DNA from 4 places in the Variovorax sp. LG9.2 genome. Region 1 is predicted to be linked to each of the others. Evidence: predicted binding sites of a transcription regulator. Region 1 holds the regulator's gene; each other region holds the start of a gene.
What was found. Region 1 encodes sigma-54, which starts transcription at its own class of promoters, with help from an activator protein. Its sites were predicted from a motif close to TGGCANGNAANCTGCTTT; they were not measured.
Positions count from the first base shown of each region.

Region 2: a site for sigma-54 is predicted at 2,221-2,238, ahead of QN413_RS14485 (TorF family putative porin). Genes of this name have one in related genera too.
Region 3: a site for sigma-54 is predicted at 2,303-2,320, ahead of QN413_RS11955 (isopenicillin N synthase family dioxygenase). Genes of this name have one in related genera too.
Region 4: a site for sigma-54 is predicted at 1,662-1,679, ahead of QN413_RS19780 (pilin). Genes of this name have one in related genera too.

Region 1 covers NZ_JASJXB010000028.1:11,581-15,789, reverse strand. The annotation lists gene lptA (lipopolysaccharide transport periplasmic protein LptA) at 1-529, shown strand, start outside; gene lptB (LPS export ABC transporter ATP-binding protein) at 529-1,308, shown strand; gene QN413_RS21510 (RNA polymerase factor sigma-54) at 1,442-3,055, shown strand; gene QN413_RS21505 (hybrid sensor histidine kinase/response regulator) at 3,065-4,209, opposite strand, start outside.
Region 2 covers NZ_JASJXB010000012.1:99,598-103,806, forward strand. The annotation lists gene QN413_RS14475 (ammonium transporter) at 1-879, opposite strand, end outside; gene glnK (P-II family nitrogen regulator) at 906-1,244, opposite strand; gene QN413_RS14485 (TorF family putative porin) at 1,309-2,172, opposite strand; gene QN413_RS14490 (YifB family Mg chelatase-like AAA ATPase) at 2,389-3,927, shown strand; gene QN413_RS14495 (fumarylacetoacetate hydrolase family protein) at 3,944-4,209, opposite strand, start outside.
Region 3 covers NZ_JASJXB010000009.1:122,931-127,139, reverse strand. The annotation lists gene rutD (pyrimidine utilization protein D) at 1-247, shown strand, start outside; gene QN413_RS11970 (malonic semialdehyde reductase) at 244-834, shown strand; gene rutF (NADH-dependent FMN reductase RutF) at 839-1,411, shown strand; gene rutR (HTH-type transcriptional regulator RutR) at 1,453-2,220, opposite strand; gene QN413_RS11955 (isopenicillin N synthase family dioxygenase) at 2,371-3,372, shown strand; gene QN413_RS11950 (VOC family protein) at 3,386-3,772, shown strand; gene QN413_RS11945 (BMP family ABC transporter substrate-binding protein) at 3,842-4,209, shown strand, end outside.
Region 4 covers NZ_JASJXB010000023.1:8,769-12,977, forward strand. The annotation lists gene QN413_RS19775 (hypothetical protein) at 1-1,083, opposite strand, end outside; gene QN413_RS19780 (pilin) at 1,152-1,604, opposite strand; gene QN413_RS19785 (3',5'-cyclic-nucleotide phosphodiesterase) at 1,812-2,618, opposite strand; gene QN413_RS19790 (adenylate/guanylate cyclase domain-containing protein) at 2,646-3,584, opposite strand; partial or broken gene QN413_RS19795 (CHASE2 domain-containing protein) at 3,741-4,209, opposite strand, start outside.

The sequences.
Region 1 (4,209 bases):
GATCGTGATTCGCGGCGCCCGCATCGACGTGCGCCAGGACCCCGAGGGCTACCAATACGGCGTGGTCACGCCCGAGCCGGGCAAGCTGGCTTACTACAAGCAGAAACGCGACGCCCCGGGCGACGAGTGGACAGAGGGTGAAGCTGATCGCATCGAATACGACAGCCGCGCCGACAACGTCAAGTTCATCGGCCATGCCGTGATGCGGCGGCTGATCGGCACCAAGGTCAACGACGAAACCACCGGCCCGCTGATCGTCTACGACCAGAGCAACGACACCTTCACGGTCAACGGTTCTACCTTGCCGCCGGACGCCAGCGTCGCGGCCGGTGCTTCGGGTGGTCGCGTCAGGGCGGTGCTCACGCCGCGCGCTCCGGCGTCGGCAGCCGGTGGCGCCAAAGCGGCTCCGCCTGCGTCCGGTCCGGGCTCGGGTTCCAGTGCCGCGCCGGCCACGACGGTGCCCGCCACCCCCGCTGCAGGCTCCGGCCTGCGCCAGAGCACCACGCTCGGCGGAGAACCGCGCAAGTGATCGAAAACGCAGACACGATCGACGTCGGCAGCCGCCTCGAAGCGCGCGGCCTCAAAAAGACCTATGGCAGCCGAACGGTCGTCAAGGATGTGTCGCTCGGCGTGCAAAAGGGCGAGGTGGTCGGGCTGCTCGGCCCGAACGGCGCCGGAAAAACGACCTCGTTCTACATGATCGTCGGGCTGGTTCGCGCCGACGCGGGCGAGATCACCATCGACGGCGAGCCGATCGCGCACATGCCGATCCACAAGCGCGCGCGCATGGGTCTGAGCTACCTGCCGCAGGAGGCGTCGATTTTCCGCAAGCTCACGGTCGAAGAGAACGTGCGGGCCGTGCTCGAGCTGCAGCTAGACACCGACGAGTCCGGCAGGGCGGTCCCGATATCGAAGGCACGGATGGAAGAGCGGCTGAGCGAGCTGCTGAACGACCTGCGCGTCGAACATTTGCGCAACTCGCCGGCGTTGTCGCTGTCGGGCGGCGAGCGGCGGCGGGTCGAAATCGCCCGTGCGCTCGCCACGCAGCCGCGCTTCATCCTGCTGGATGAACCCTTCGCCGGCATCGACCCGATTGCCGTTATCGAAATCCAGCGAATCATCAGTTTTCTCAAAGAGCGCGGCATCGGCGTGCTGATCACCGACCACAACGTGCGTGAAACGCTGGGCATCTGCGATCACGCTTTCATCATCAGCGACGGGCAAGTGCTGGCACAGGGCACGCCTTCGGAGATCGTCGACAACGCCGAGGTACGACGCGTCTACCTCGGCGAACACTTCCGGATGTGAACTTGTTGCTCGCCCCCAGGTCGTCGCGCACTGCGTGTCGCTTCTTCCACCCCCTGACCGGGGGCAACACCAACAGCCCGGCAAAGCCGGTTCTGCGGTGTTTCTTGAACAGAGTGTGTCTGGCAGGCTGTCCGTGAAGCAAGGTCTTTCTCTTCGTGTCTCGCAGCATTTGGCGCTCACGCCACAGCTGCAGCAGTCGATCCGGCTTTTGCAGTTGTCCACGCTCGAGTTGAGCCAGGAAGTCGAGCAGATGCTCGACGACAACCCGTTCCTGGAGCGCACGGCCGAAGAAGCCGCACGCGAAGAGTTCGGCATCGACGTGTCCGACGCGCCAGCGCCGCGCGAAGAGCACGACAGCGACCGCCAGAGCGAGAGCGACGGCGAGTTCGCGCCCAGCGCGCTCGCGACCAGTGCCGACGGCGCCAGCACCGCGACCACCGCCAGCGAGACCGAAGCGCCGGCCGCCGAGATGTCCGACCAGGAGCCCGACTGGGGCGGCGACGGCACGGTCGAGATGACGCCGGACGATGGGGAATGGGGCGGCGAGGCGCCAGCCAGCAGCAACAACCTCGGCCCGAACGACGGCAGCGAGCGCACCGACGCCACCGAGCTCGCGCGCAGCCAGGAGTCGCTGCAATCCTTCCTGCACCGACAGGCACTGAGCCTGCGGCTGAACGAAAACGACCAGGCCGCACTGCGTTTTTTGATCGAATCGTTGAATGACGATGGCTATCTCGAAGACTCGTTGCCAGCGCTGGCATCGGGCCTCGCGGGCGATGACAACGACCAGTTCGACGGTCTCGTCCACCACTTCCAGGTGGCGCTCGGCCTGCTGCAAAGCCTGGAGCCGGTCGGCGTCGGCGCACGCGATCTCGGCGAATGCCTGGCAATCCAGCTGAAGGCGCTCGCCCATGAGAACGAGACGGCCGAAGAAAAGCAGATCCGCAAGACTGCGATCCTGATCTGCAAGCAGCCGATGGAGCTGCTCGCGCGGCGCGACTTCAAACGTCTGGCCACGCTCACACGCAGCAACGAAGAAGAAGTGCGCAGCGCGCTGCAGGCGATCGCCAAGCTGGAGCCCAAGCCGGGCCGCCGCTTCGTCGATGTCGAGCGCAACATCGTGGTGCCCGACGTGATCGTCACCCGCACCGGTCGTGGCGCAACGCTCAAGTTCCGCGTGATGCTCAACCCCGACGTGATGCCGCGTCTGCGCGTGCACGACATCTACGCCGGCGCGCTCAAGGCGCACAAGGGCGAGGGCAGCCAGGCGCTGTCGCAGCGGCTGCAGGAGGCGCGCTGGTTCATCAAGAACATCCAGCAACGCTTCGACACCATCCTGCGGGTGAGCAACGCCATCGTCGAGCGGCAGAAGAGCTTTTTCGTGCACGGAGAACTCGCCATGCGCCCGTTGGTGCTGCGTGAGATCGCCGACGAGCTGGGCTTGCACGAGTCGACCATCAGCCGCGTGACCACGGCCAAGTACATGTCGACGCCTTACGGCACGGTCGAGCTCAAGTACTTCTTCGGTTCGGCGCTCGGAACCGAAACCGGCGGCAATGCATCCAGCACGGCAGTGCGAGCGCTCATCAAGCAACTCGTGAGCGCCGAGAGCATCAAGAAGCCGCTGTCGGACAGCCAGATTTCCGACATGCTGAAAGAGCAGGGGATCGAATGTGCGCGGCGCACCGTCGCCAAGTACCGCGAAGCGCTGCGCATCGCACCGGCGAATCTGCGCAAGGCGCTGTAAGGCGTCGGTTTACCGCCGCGCCTGCAACAAAATCCCGCGCAGCTCCGCCGGCTGCACCGGCTTGCGCAACGCATGCCAGCCACGCTCGCGGGCCAGGTGCAGCGTCGCTTCATCGATATCGGCCGAGATCAGCGCGATCGTGAGCGACGGCTTTTGCAGTTGCAGGCGTCGCGCCAGGTCGATACCGTCGAGCTTGCCCGGCAAGCGGATATCGCACAGCGCGACGTCGATGGCCTGCAGGTCGGCGAGCGCCAGCGCCTCGGCCGCGCTCTCGTAGATGCGTGGCAGCGCCTGCCATTGGCGCAGCAGGGCCGCGAGGCTGTCGGCCACCACAGCGTTGTCTTCGACCACCAGCACCGCCAAGCCGGGCGCCAGCGGCATGGCGTCGAGCGCAGCGGTGCTGGTCGCCGCCGCGGTCGCGGCGCGTGCCGTGCGGTCGGGGTGCGCATCGCGAGGGGCCGATGGCAGCGTGAAGCCGAACACCGAGCCGCGTCCCGGCAGCGACCGCAGCGTGATCTGGACCCCCAGCCGCATCGCCAGGCGCCGCACGATGGCCAGCCCCAGCCCGTGCCCACGCTGTAGATTGCGCTCCACGTTCCCGACCTGCTCGAAGTCGCCGAACACCCGCTCCTGCGCTTCGCAAGCGATGCCGATGCCGCTGTCGCGCACCTCGATGCGCCAGCCGTCCGGCCGGCGCCGACAGGCCAGCAACACGCGGCCATTGGGTGCGAACTTGACAGCGTTGTCGACCAGATTGGCGACGATGCGGCGCAGCGCCACCGTGTCGGTCCACACGATGGCTTCGGCCGGGCAACGCACCCGCACCCGGCCGCTGCCTGCCTGCCGTGCGAACTCGTTCAGCAGCGGTGCGAGGGCGACCGCGGTCAACGTGAACGGGTCGGCAGCGGCCTCGATGCGACCGATTTCGAGCAGCTGGTTGGTCAAGCCTTCGAGCGCCTGCTGTGCCCGTGACAGCGCATCGACGGAGCCTTGCACCACGGCGGCGCTTTCGCCGGCGCGCAGTTGCTGCCGCAGCACTTCGGCCTGCAGGCCCATCGCCATCACCGGCTGCCGCAGGTCGTGGTTGGCGGCTGAAAAGAACCGGAGACGCTCGGCCTGCGCCTGTTCCGACGCGCGCAGGCCAGCCAGCGCCT
Region 2 (4,209 bases), on a different contig from region 1:
GAAGGCTTCCTTGCCGAAGCCGATGCGCTTGCCGATCATGAAGGCACCCACGAGGCCGGCAACGGCTGCGTTGATGTGCACGACAGTACCGCCGGCGAAGTCGAGCGCGCCCCACTGCCAGATCAGGCCGGCTTTGGAGTTCATCGCATCGACGACGTCCTTGCTTGCGTAGGCGTCAGGGCCCATCCAGAACCAGACCATGTGCGCGATGGGCGCATAGCTGAAGGTGAACCACAGCACCATGAACAGCAGGATGCCGCCGAACTTGGCGCGCTCGGCAAAGGCACCGACGATCAGGCAGCAAGTGATGCCGGCGAACGTGGCCTGGAAGGCAGCGAACAGCAGTTCAGGGATGTAGACGCCCTTGCTGAAGGTCGCGCCGGGTGCGAACACGCCGGTGGCCGGATCGAAGATCCCCTTCATGAAGAGCCGGTCGAACCCGCCGACGAAAGCATTGCCTTCCGTGAACGCCAGGCTGTAGCCGTAGATGAGCCACAGCACCACGATCAAGGAGAACGTGACCATGACCTGCATCAGCACCGACAGCATGTTCTTGCTGCGGACCAGGCCGCCGTAGAACAGCGCCAGGCCCGGCACGGTCATCATGATGACGAGCAGCGTGGACACCATCATCCAGCTGACATCGCCCTTGTCGAACTTGATGACAGGGGCGGCAGCGGCAGGCGCTGCAGCAGCGTCGGCTGCCGGAGTCGCAGCAGCTGCTGCGGCAGGGGCCGGAGCCGCTGGCGCAGCGCTGGCCGCAGGCGCAGCCGCTTCGGCGGCCGGCGCCGGGGTCTGCGCTTGCACCGAGGTGACGAACGCAGAGCCAGCGGCAAACACGCTCAGGCCGAGCGCGAGGGAGACGAGCAGTTTTTTCATTTCAGTTGTTCTTTCGTGCCTTGATCTCAGAGCGCTTCAAGGCCCGTTTCGCCGGTGCGGATGCGAACAACCTGCTCGAGGTTGTAGACAAAAATCTTGCCGTCGCCGATTTTTCCGGTGCGGGCGGCACCCTCGACCGCTTCGATCACGCGCTCGACCAGCTCGTCGGAAACGGCTGCCTCGATCTTGACCTTGGGCAGGAAGTCGACGACGTACTCAGCGCCACGGTAGAGCTCGGTGTGGCCCTTCTGGCGACCGAAGCCCTTGACCTCGGTCACGGTAATGCCCTGCACGCCAATGGCCGACAGTGCTTCGCGCACTTCGTCGAGCTTGAATGGTTTGATGATGGCTGTAACCAGCTTCATGATGTTCTCCTTGAGATAAAACCGACGGGCGCGGCGGCGGTCGCCGCGCTTTCTATTTGGAGGGTCAGAACGTCTTGGTCAGCGTGGCGATGAACTGCGCCTTGTTGATCGACTGGGTCTGCGCGCCGATCGGGCCAAAACCCGGTTCCACGACCGCCAGGTAGGCGTCTTTCTTGTTGGCACCGACCACCGCACCGGCCAGCGACAGGCCACCGCCAAAGTCCCACGACGCGCCGACGTTGTAGTCGACATAGCTCTTGTAGCCCGTGTTTTTGCGGATGTCGCTGCTCAGGCGCGTGTAGCCGACAGCAGCCTTCAACGTCAGATGCGGGATGACTTCCTTGGCATACGACAGGTTCAGGTAGCCGCTGTTGCGGCCCTTCAGGCCCGAGCCGTTGGCCGCGCCGGCAAAGCCGAAGTAGTCCTTGGACACCGTGTGCGAGTACTTCGCGGTGAAGGCGCCCAGGGCGTCGTCGCTGTAGGTAGCAGCGCCATAGAGTTCCGTGGTGTTGCCCAGGTGGTTGCCCGGGTACACATAGGTCAGCACGCCGAAGTCGAGGTCGAACACGCCGACCTTCATCTTGTAGCCACCGTAGATGTCCATCTCGATGCTGTTGCCCGAGAGCCAGTTGACGCTGGAATTCCAGTTGCCCACGTAGAAGCCGCTTTCGCCGAATGCGTAGTCGAAGCCGCCCTGCACTGCCGGCTTCACGCCACGCGTCTTGTACAAACCGTTGTGGCCGATGGTGTCCTGGTCCTGGCCGCGGAACTTGTAGTTCGTGGTCAGCGAGATGTTGGCAGTCAGGGGGGACGTCGCCGCAGGTGCCGCAGCCGGATCGGCGGCCGGTGTCGTCTGGGCCAGGACGGCACCCGTCGCGGTCAAAGCGGTGGCCAGGACAACCAGGGTCTTGGCGGCGGTACGGTGCATCATCGGGTAGCTCCTCAGGGGGTTTTGGAATGGGTTGGAGTGATCCTCAAAGCAGGGAGCGTGCCAAAGTTCACGTAAGCGCGGAACCTGAACCGCTAATCCGAATCGCTCGCCGGGCGAAAGTTAATCAAACTGTTTCTGTCAATTGGCTGTCCGCCAACCTGCAGCAACGACCCCACAAAAGTATGGTGCACCATATTGGGGAAAGGGAGTGAAATGAGTTTGTCTTTGGTGCAAAGCCGCGCTTTGCTGGGCCTGGAAGCTGCCAGTGTGACCGTCGAGGTGCATTTAGCGAACGGGTTGCCCAGCTTCGTGCTGGTCGGGCTGGCCGATGTGGAGGTCAAGGAGGCCCGTGAACGGGTTCGCTCCGCGATCCAGAACGCCGGGCTCGACTTCCCGAACAACAAGCGAATCATCGTGAACCTCGCCCCGGCCGACCTGCCGAAGGACTCGGGCCGCCTCGATTTGCCGATCGCGCTCGGCATCCTGGCGGCCAGCGGTCAAATCGACGGTGCGCGGCTGGCAGGCCACGAGTTCGCGGGTGAGTTGTCTTTGTCAGGCCAGTTGAGGCCGGTGCGCGGCGCCCTGGCGATGGCACTCGCGCTGCACAGCTGCGGTGTCGCGACGAAGCTGGTGTTGCCCACCGAAAGTGCGAGGGAAGCCGCACTGGTGCATGGCACCGAGGTTTATGGCGCGGCGCATCTGCTCGATGTGGTGCGTCAATTTTTGCCAGCCGACGCGACTGCACCAATAGATGCTCCAGTCGACGGCTGGGCGCGCATGCTGCCGGCCGCGAGCGCCGCGCCGCCGCATTACGCCGATTTGTCCGACGTCAAAGGCCACGTCGGCGCCAAGCGGGCGCTCGAAATCGCGGCCGCCGGGAATCACTCGCTCCTGATGGTCGGACCGCCCGGTTCGGGCAAGTCAATGCTGGCGCAACGCTTTGCCGGGTTGTTGCCGGCGATGACGGTCGACGAGGCGCTCGAAAGCGCCGCCGTGGCCAGCCTCGGCGGCCGCTTCGCCATCGAGCGCTGGATGCAACGGCCGACCTCGACACCGCACCACACCTCGAGCGCGGTGGCGCTGGTGGGTGGTGGATCGCCACCGCGACCGGGCGAAATTTCGCTGGCGCATCACGGTGTGCTGTTCCTCGACGAATTCCCCGAGTTCGCGCGCTCGGCGCTTGAAGCGCTGCGCGAACCGCTGGAGACCGGCACCATCACGATTGCGCGCGCGGCCCGGCGCGCTGAATTCCCTGCGCGCTTCCAGCTCATCGCCGCGATGAACCCGTGCCCTTGCGGCTACCTCGGCTCCACGCTGAAAGCCTGCCGCTGCACGCCCGACCAGGTTGCGCGCTACCAGGGCAAGCTGAGCGGACCGCTGCTCGACCGCATCGACCTGCATATCGAAGTACCTGCGGTGTCGGCCAAGGAGCTGCTCGATTCACCTGCGGGTGAATCGACCGACAGCATCCGCACGCGAGCCGCCGCTGCGCGAGACCGCGCTGTCGAGCGACAGGGCAAGCCGAACCAGGCGCTGCAAGGTGCAGAGATCGATCGCCACGCCGGCCTCGAACCGGCAGCCCTGAAGTTCATGCACACGGCCGCCGCCAAGCTGGGCTGGAGCGCGCGGTCTACGCATCGCGCGCTCAAGGTCGCGCGCACCATCGCCGACCTGGCATCGTCGCCGCTGGTCGAGGTCGCGCATGTGGCGGAGGCAGTTCAATACAGGCGCGCCCTGCGCGGGACGCTCTGAAGGACGCGCTGAAACGCTAGAGCAATCCGCGTCCCGCAAGATTGCGCATCAACGCGCCAATGCCGAAGTTCCAGCGCGGCGCCTGATCGGCGTGCACCACGCGATTCACGAGCGCGCCGAGTTCCGGCGCCGAGATCGTCACAAGGTCGCCGACCACATGCGTGAAGCCCTGGCCCGGACCGTGCCGGTCTTGCGTCGGTGCGAACATCGTGCCGAGGAACAGCATCAGGCCATCGGGATACGCGTGATGCGGGTTGATCGCCTGGCCCACCAGGTCGAGCG
Region 3 (4,209 bases), on a different contig from region 1:
CGTACCGACCCTGGTCGCGACCGCTACCGACGACGTACTCGTGCCGTGGACCTGCTCGCAGCGGCTGGCCGATGGCTTGCCGAACGCGACGATGGAGCGCGTCGTACATGGCGGCCACGCGCACAACGTGACCGAAGCCGACGCCTTCAATCCGGTGCTGCTGAAGTTCCTCGCGCAACAAACGCAGCAGCAAGAACAGCCAACGCATAACCAACCTGACGCGACTTTCAGCGGACAACGCAAATGACACAGACCCTCGACCACGCCGCACTGGCCACCCTCTTCACCGAGGCCCGCACCCACAACGGCTGGACCGACGCACCGGTGTCCGACGAGTTGCTGAAGAGCGTCTACGACCTGACCCGCATGGCGCCGACGTCGGCCAACTGCTCGCCAGCGCGCTTCGTGTTCGTGCGCACGCCCGAAGGCAAGGCGAAGCTCTCGCCGTCGTTGTCCAAAGCCAACCATGACAAGACGATGAGCGCACCGGTCACGGTGATCTGTGCGTGGGACAAGCTTTTCTACGACAAGCTCCCTGCCCTGTTTCCGCATGCCGATGCACGCGCCTGGTTCACCGGCAGCGCCGAAGCCGCGCACGAGACCGCGTTCCGCAATGCCTCGATGCAGGCCGGCTACTTTTTATTGGCAGCGCGTGCGCTCGGGCTCGACTGCGGTCCGATGTCGGGCTTCGACAAGGCCGTGGTCGACGCCGCGTTCTTCGAAGGCACGAGCTGGTCGGTCAACCTGCTGATCAACCTCGGCCACGGTGATGCGAGCAAGGTGTTCGGCCGCTTGCCGCGCCTGGCGTTCGACGAAGCCTGCGTGCTGGCCTGACGTCATGCCTTGCACGACCATGCCCGTGCCCGTGCCCGTGCCCGTGCCCTTGTCCGAGGTGCCAGCACCGTCCGAGCGCGAGGCAGCACTCGAGCGCAGCGACTTTCGCAATGCGATGTCACGGCTCGGCGCAGCGGTGAACATCATCACCACCGATGGCCCTGCAGGCCGCGCGGGGTTCACCGCATCGGCAGTGTGCAGCGTGACGGACGAGCCGCCGACCCTGCTCATCTGCCTCAATCGCACCGCCTCGGTGTACCCGGCCTTCCGGGCCAATGGCGTGCTGTGCGTCAACGTACTGGGCGCGGGACAGCGAGCGCTCTCAAGTGTCTTTGGCGGCAAGACGCCGATGGACGAACGTTTTGCCGGCTCGCAGTGGGAGCGAGGCGCCACCGGTTCGCCGGTGCTCGAAGGCGCCTCCGTGTCCTTCGACTGCCGCGTCACCAGCAGCACCAGCGTCGGCACGCACGACGTGCTGTTCTGCGAGGTCGTGGCGGTGGCGATGGGCGAAGCGGCGCATGGGCTCATCTACTTCGATCGTCGCTATCACGACATCGTGACGCCACCGGCCCACTGAGCCGGCTCGGGACAAAAGGCCAAGTCCGATTTCGCGTCCGTTCAGTTCTTCGCGGCCGACAGGATGCCCTGCAGCACGATGCGCTGCACGTTCTCCACCGTCTCTTCGAAGAACGCCGGATCGTCGAGCGTGCGACCGGTGATGGCTTGCACCTGCACTCCGAAATCGGCGTAGTGCTGCGTGGTCGCCCACAGCGCGAAGATCAAGTGATGCGGGTCGACCGGCGCCAGCTTGCCGGCCGCGACCCACGCCCTGATGACCTCCGATTTGCGGTCGACCAGATCGCGCAGTTCACGCCCCAGTTCGTCGCGCAATAACGGTGCGCCCTGAATCATTTCGAGGCAGAACAGCCGCGATGCGTCGGGCTGATCGCGCGAGATCACCAGCTTGCGTCGGATGTAGTGGCCGATGGCTTCACGCGGGTCTTGCTCGGCGCTGAAACCGCGCAAGGGTTCGAGCCATACGGCAAGCAGTTCGCGCAACACGCTCACGTACAGCTCTTCCTTGTTGGCGAAGTAATAGAGCAGATTGCTCTTGGAGACATCGGCCCGCGCTGCCACCTGATCGACGCTGGTGCCATGCAGGCCAAAGCGCGAGAACAGCCCCAATGCGGCAGCAAGGATCACGCTGCGCTTGTCTTCGATCTGGCGCAGCCGGCGGTTCACCGCGGCCACGCTGCGCACGCCGGGTGTGCGCAGCGCTTGCCCGCGCTGCGACGGCTTGGTGGCGGGCGTCGACTTGACGACCTTGGCCGTCTTGGTCATCTTGGCATTGGCCGCCTTCACCGCTCCTCCGGATGTCTTCGGCATGGGCTGCTGCTTTCTTGTTTCTGCATGCCGTGCTGCTTGCATGACGCGGGCCAGTTTGCCGCATTTGTCCATTTGGTCCAACTGGCACAAACGTTGCATGTCACTGCCGCTGCAGCGCACCGGTTCGCGCTCTTCAAAAGGATTCGAAGCATGACCCTGCTGACCGTACCCATCATCGATCTCGCGCCCTACTTCGAGGGCACCGAACAAGGCCGCGCCGAGGTCGCACGTAAGGTCGACGAGGCTTCGCGCAGCATCGGCTTTCTGGTCATCACGCACCACGGCATTTCGCCCGAATTGATCGCACGCGTGTCCGAGCTGTCGCGCCAGTTTTTCGCGTTGCCGCTGGCCGACAAGCGCCGCGTCGACCGGCCGCGCGAAGACGCGGTGCGCGGCTACAGCGCGGTCGGCGAAGAAGGTTTGTCGTACAGCCTGGAAGAAGCGACACCCGGCGACTTGAAGGAGTCGTTCTCGGTCGGTCCGTCGAACGTGCAGGACGACGAGTACCACCGCGGCAAGGCGGCCGGCCCGCACTTCGAGCCCAACAGCTGGCCCGACATCCCGGGCTTCCGCGAAGCGTACGAGGAATACTTCGAGGCGATGAGCGAACTCTCGCGCTCGCTGATGCGCATCTTCGCGCTGGGCCTGAAGCTGCCGGAGCGTTTCTTCGACGACAAGATCGACGAACACATCAGCATGTTCCGCGTGCTGAGCTACCCGCCGCAGAAAGAAGCCCCGTTGCCGGGCCAGTTGCGTGCCGGTGCGCACAGCGACTACGGCAGCCTGACGGTGGTGCTGCCCGACGACAAGGGACTGCAGGTGCTCAACAAGGCCGGCCAGTGGGTCGACGTGCCCCAGATCGAAGGTGGCCTCGTCGTCAACATCGCCGACTTGATGATGCAGTGGACCAATGACCAGTGGGTATCGACCATGCACCGCGTGATCAACCCACCTTTCGAGGCAGCCAGCACCAACCGCCGCCAGTCGCTGGTGTTCTTTCACCAGCCCAACTACGACGCGATGGTCGAGTGCCTGCCGAGCTGTCTGGCACCGGGCGCCAAGCCGACGTACGCGCCCATTTCTTCAGGCGACCACCTGATGTCGAAGTTCGTGAAACAGACGACCTTCGGCGGTACCAAGGTCGCGGCCTGAGGCACACGTTTCGATGGCCCATCTTTCCTACGTCAACGTCTTTGCGAAAGACGTTCTCGCGCTCAGCGGCTTCTATCAACGCGTCTTCGGCTTCTCTGAAATCGAGGCGATTCGCTCGCCGATTTTTCGTGGGCTCGACACCGGCAAATCGAGCCTCGGCTTCAACGCGCTCGAAGCGTACGAGCTGCTGCACCTAGCCGAGTTCTCCGACACGCGCGGCGTCAAGTTTCTGCTCAACATCGACGTCGACAGCCAGGCCGATGTCGACCGCATGGTGCCGATCGCAGTAACCGCCGGCGCGACGCTGATCAAGGCGCCTTACGTCACTTACTACCACTGGTACCAGTCGGTGCTGCTCGACCCGGAAGGCAACGTCTTCCGCATCAACTTCATGATGTGACGCGCCCTCGGCGACTGTCCCCTTCTTCTCTTTTCGATGTCTTCAACGCTCATCACCAAAGGCCTGACCATGTTCCGCAAAACCGCCCCGTACGCCCTCGTGGCGCTGACCGCCTGCACCGTTCTCGTCGCGCCGGCCATGGCCGACGGCTTCACGCTCAAGGGCGAGCCGAAGATCGCGATGATCTATTTCGGCCCCAAGAACGACGGCGGCTGGACGCAGGCTTTCGACGAGGCGCGCATCAAGGTCGAGGCTGCGACCGGCAAGAAGATCCAGTTCGTCGAGAACGTGCCCGAAGACGCGTCGGCCATCAAGCCGGCGGCCGAGCGCTTCATTTCGCGCGGCGCGAACATCATCATCGGCACCGCCTTCGGCTACTCCGACACCTTCAAGGAACTGGCTGCCAAGTACCCGGACGTCGCGTTCCTCAACGGCTC
Region 4 (4,209 bases), on a different contig from region 1:
ATTCTGGCTGGGCCGGTAATCAACGACGGTGGTCGATCCGGCCCTCCGACGCCAAACGGCCACGCCCAGCCAAAACACTGGCAGACACAACAGCGCCGCATAGCGAATGTCGGCCGAAAGAGTTTCGGTGTGGATTCTGCGACGTGCGGCCAGCAGGTCAAATGGACGCATCAGCGCTTCGGCCAAAGACGATGGAAGGAAGCGGTGATCGCGGAAGGCATCCAAGGTGCCCAACAAATTAGGCAGCGGCGATACTGGCGTTAAGGGGGCGACAGTGCCGATAGCGGCTGCAGCCGGATTAATCAGGTTATCCAATATTGGGAACAACGGATTGCCGAAGGCCTGCCACAGTGCCCACGCCCATGTTCCGCTGATGAGTAGGAGCGCACCGCCCGCGCAGCAGCAGAACAGCAGCGAACCTTGCCAGCGGGTGCGCCAGCTCGGCGCGCAGCCCAGCAACAGCGGCAGGGCAGGCGCCAACGCAAACGTGGCGTTCGACATTTTTAGCGCCGCAGCGGCACCCAGTAAAACTCCCGCGATGGCGACTAGATGAAAACGGAACCGGTGAAAGGCATTTACCAGTGCTACATAGCCCCCTAATGCCAGCGCGCCGGTCGTGATGTCACTGAACGACGAACCTATGGCTTGCAGAAGAACTGGGTTGGCCAGTGCCAAGACAACTGCGCCCCAAGTCACCAACGCTGGGCTGCGGCCGCATGGATCCTCGCTTACGGCGCGCGCCAGTTCCCAAGTTAACCACAAGGCCGACCCGTGCACAACGGCGAACGCCATGCCAATGGCCAGCGAGGGCCAGCTGGCCTCGACCATCAGAGACAGGGGTAGGTAGGAATAGGGGACGAAATAAGTTTGAGGGCTGGCCGGAAAGTAGTCCAGTGCAAGGCGATGGTGCAGCACGCTATAGCCAGCGTTTAGGTGATAGTGCAACGCGTCCCAAGGTACATCCTTTCCAGCAAACAACGTCCAAGCCACTGCTAGAAGGGTGCACAAGCCGTACGCAACGGCGCGCTCCGTCCGCAGTGGGTGTTTAACGGCAATGTGGTGGGAAGGGAGCAGTCCGAGCATGTTTCGCCCAACGCGTTGTCCAGCCAGCAAAAAACCGCCCGGAGGCGGCTTTTACAAAGCTCTTTAGCTTAGCCGCGGCATTCCGAAGGCAGATACTTGGGGGCGATTGCCGTGGCACCGGTACGGCACAGCCATGTCAGTTGTCCGGTGTTGGTTCCCACAGCTGATGGGGTCAATGTCACAGTTCCGCTGGCGTTCGGGACAGTTGAAGTAATTGTTACCACTCCGGTTGTATCTGTGATGGCTACACCGGAAACGTACTTTGTAGCGCCCGGGAAGCTGTAGCCACTGTTTGCCGCCGTGACTGAGGCAAGCGAACCCAGGGACGAAGTCGTTTCCGAAACTGCCAGCTTCGCAGGGGCACCCATGATGAGCACTTCAGTCATCTTCGAACGGGTCGTGTAGTCCTGATAAGCCGGCAGAGCCACAGCAGCCAAAATACCGATAATCGCCACGACGATCATCAATTCGATAAGGGTGAAGCCCTTTTGTGCGCTACGCACGATATTGCGACGGTTCATTTGAGAAACTCCAGGTTGGTTGATAAGGCCCGGGAATCTCCCCGGTGCGCTTATCTACCCGCAGCATCTGTGCCACCCTGTCAGCGTCGTCTCACAGCCAAAATCTGAGTACTTGTTCACGCCCGGGTTACAACGTGTGACAGAACTTGTTGCTTTTGTCTTACGGTCGCATGACAAATTTTGTCACCGTGACCAGATCTGTCGGCCTCAAAGCGTCAGGAGCGCCGCAGCCTCGAGCCACCGAATATCCCGCTGCTCCAACCCATGCATTTCCCAGCCCTCGGCAAAGGCGCCGATCTGGCTCATGATTTCTTCGGTTTCGGCGGGCTTGGTGTGGGTGATGTAGATCGGGTAGCTCTTGCCTCTGGCGATCTGTGCCAGTTCGTCGGCCAGCGTGGCGGGCGACAAGTGCAGGCTGCGTTGGGCCAAGGCTTGCTCGCGGTTGCTGAAGGCGGTTTCAATGATTAGCATGGCAACGTCGAGTTCGTTCACGCGCAGCCAGAACTGGGCGTTTCGTTCTGTGTCGCCGCTGAATACCCAGTGCTTGCTGCCTTCGACGGAGCGAATGGCGTAGCCGCAGGCCGGTACGGTGTGCACGGCCGGCAAGACTTCGATGTGTTTAGGTCGCCGCGTGCCCAGCGCCAAAGTCTGACCGACATTGAGATCGTGGAAGGTGACGAAGGGCGACTCGGTGCTCGGTATGTTCGCAAAGTCGGGCCAGATCACGTTGTTGAACATGTGGGCGCGCAGGGCCTCGATGGTGGCGCGCAGCGCATGCACGCGCAGGGGCTGGCTTCTGCGGCTGGCAACGGCATCGATCATCAACGGGAGTGCAGCGACGTGGTCGAGGTGCGAATGGGTCAGCACGACGTCGTCGATGGCTGCCATTTCTTCGAGGGTGAGGTCGCCTACGCCAGTGCCGGCATCGACGAGCAGGTCGTCGTCGATCAAAAACGAGGTCGTGCGGCAGCCTTTGGCGATAGCGCCCGAGCAGCCCAACACGCGCACCTGCATTTTTTGAGACCCTCTAGATTTTTGCCGTCATTTGGATTCGAACCGGGTTGCGCCGTCCCAGTCTGGATCTTTGGGGCGCAACGCCATCGAGGCTAAACGCTCGGCGTACAGCTGGTAAAGGACTTTTTTGACGCCGGGCGCCAGCAGTGGCGTCAAAAGCGAGCGGCCCGTGGCCCAGTCTTGCGCGCGGTAGGCCGTCAATACCTGCTGCCAGACGTCGAGCCCGGCACGGCTCGTTTTGGCTGCCGCAGTGGCCCGGCCCAGGGGCTCGAAGATGGCCACGCTCTGGGCCTTGCCCTTGACGCGCACGCGGTCGAGCTCTTGCCAGACGTAGGCGGGGGCGGCCTTGCGCGTCGCATCGCTCACCACGACTTCGGCGCCGTAGATGCCGCTCAGACTCTCGAGCCGCGAAGCGAGGTTGACGGCATCGCCGACCACCGTGTAGCTGCGACGCACGGCCGAGCCCATGTCGCCGACGCTCATCACGCCGGTGTTGATGCCGATGCCCACGCTGATGGCCGGCTGGCCGGTGGCGCGGTGCGCATCGTTGATGGCGTGCACGGCAGCCGCCATTTCGAGCGCGGCCGCCACGGCCAGGTCGGCATGGTCGGGCGTGTCGACGGGCGCCCCCCAAAAGGCCATGACGCAATCGCCCATGTACTTGTCGACGGTACCGCGGTGTGCGCTGATGATTTCTGTGAGTCGGCTGAAGACACCGTTCAGGAATTGCTGCAGCTCGGTCGGGGCCATGCGCTCCGACATTTCAGTGAAGCCGCGCATGTCGCAGAACAACACCGTGAGTTCCTTGCTGACGGCTCGCATGCTGTAGCTGCCGGGCGAGGCCAGCATCTCCTGCACGAGCTGCGGCGGCACGTAGGTGCCGAAGAGTTGCGCCAGGTTGCGCCGCTCCCGTGCTTCGACGAAGTAGCCCCAGCTCAGGTTGAGCACGAAAGCGACCGCGCACATGACCAGCGTTGCCGCGAGGGGCAGCACGAGCCCGGCATCGACGTAAAGCCAGGTGTTGAGCCCGACCACGACCGCCACCGTGGCGGCGGCGATGAGCACCGCACGCGCGGCGGATACGATCGACAACCCCAGCGCGAGGATGAGACCGGTGATTGCGATCAACAGCACGTCGTAGCCGGTGGCGTAGTCCGGCTTTTCCGGCAATCGGCGATCGAGCAATCCGGAGATGATGTTGGCATGCACTTCCACGCCAGGGAAGGCAGCGCCTACCGGTGTCGAGCGGAGGTCTTGCAGGCCGGGCGCGGTGGCACCGATCAGCACGATCTTTCCCTTGAGTTCGCCGGTGGCGAGTTTGCCGCTGAGCACGTCGGCTGCCGGTACGTATCTGAACGATCCGCCGTGCGCGCCGCCCGGTCCGCGGTAGGGCACCTGCAAGCTGCCCCTGGAATCGACCGGAAGGCGCAAGACCGACTTGCCATTCGGCCCTTTCGAAGCATTCGCAAGGACCAGCGCGCCATCCTTGACCACGAGCGCGGGCATGCCGCTAGCCCGGCGATACACGGCAAGCCCCAGCGATTCGTATTAGCCCGCTTTGGCGGCGGTGCCTTGGTACTGCGCAAGAACC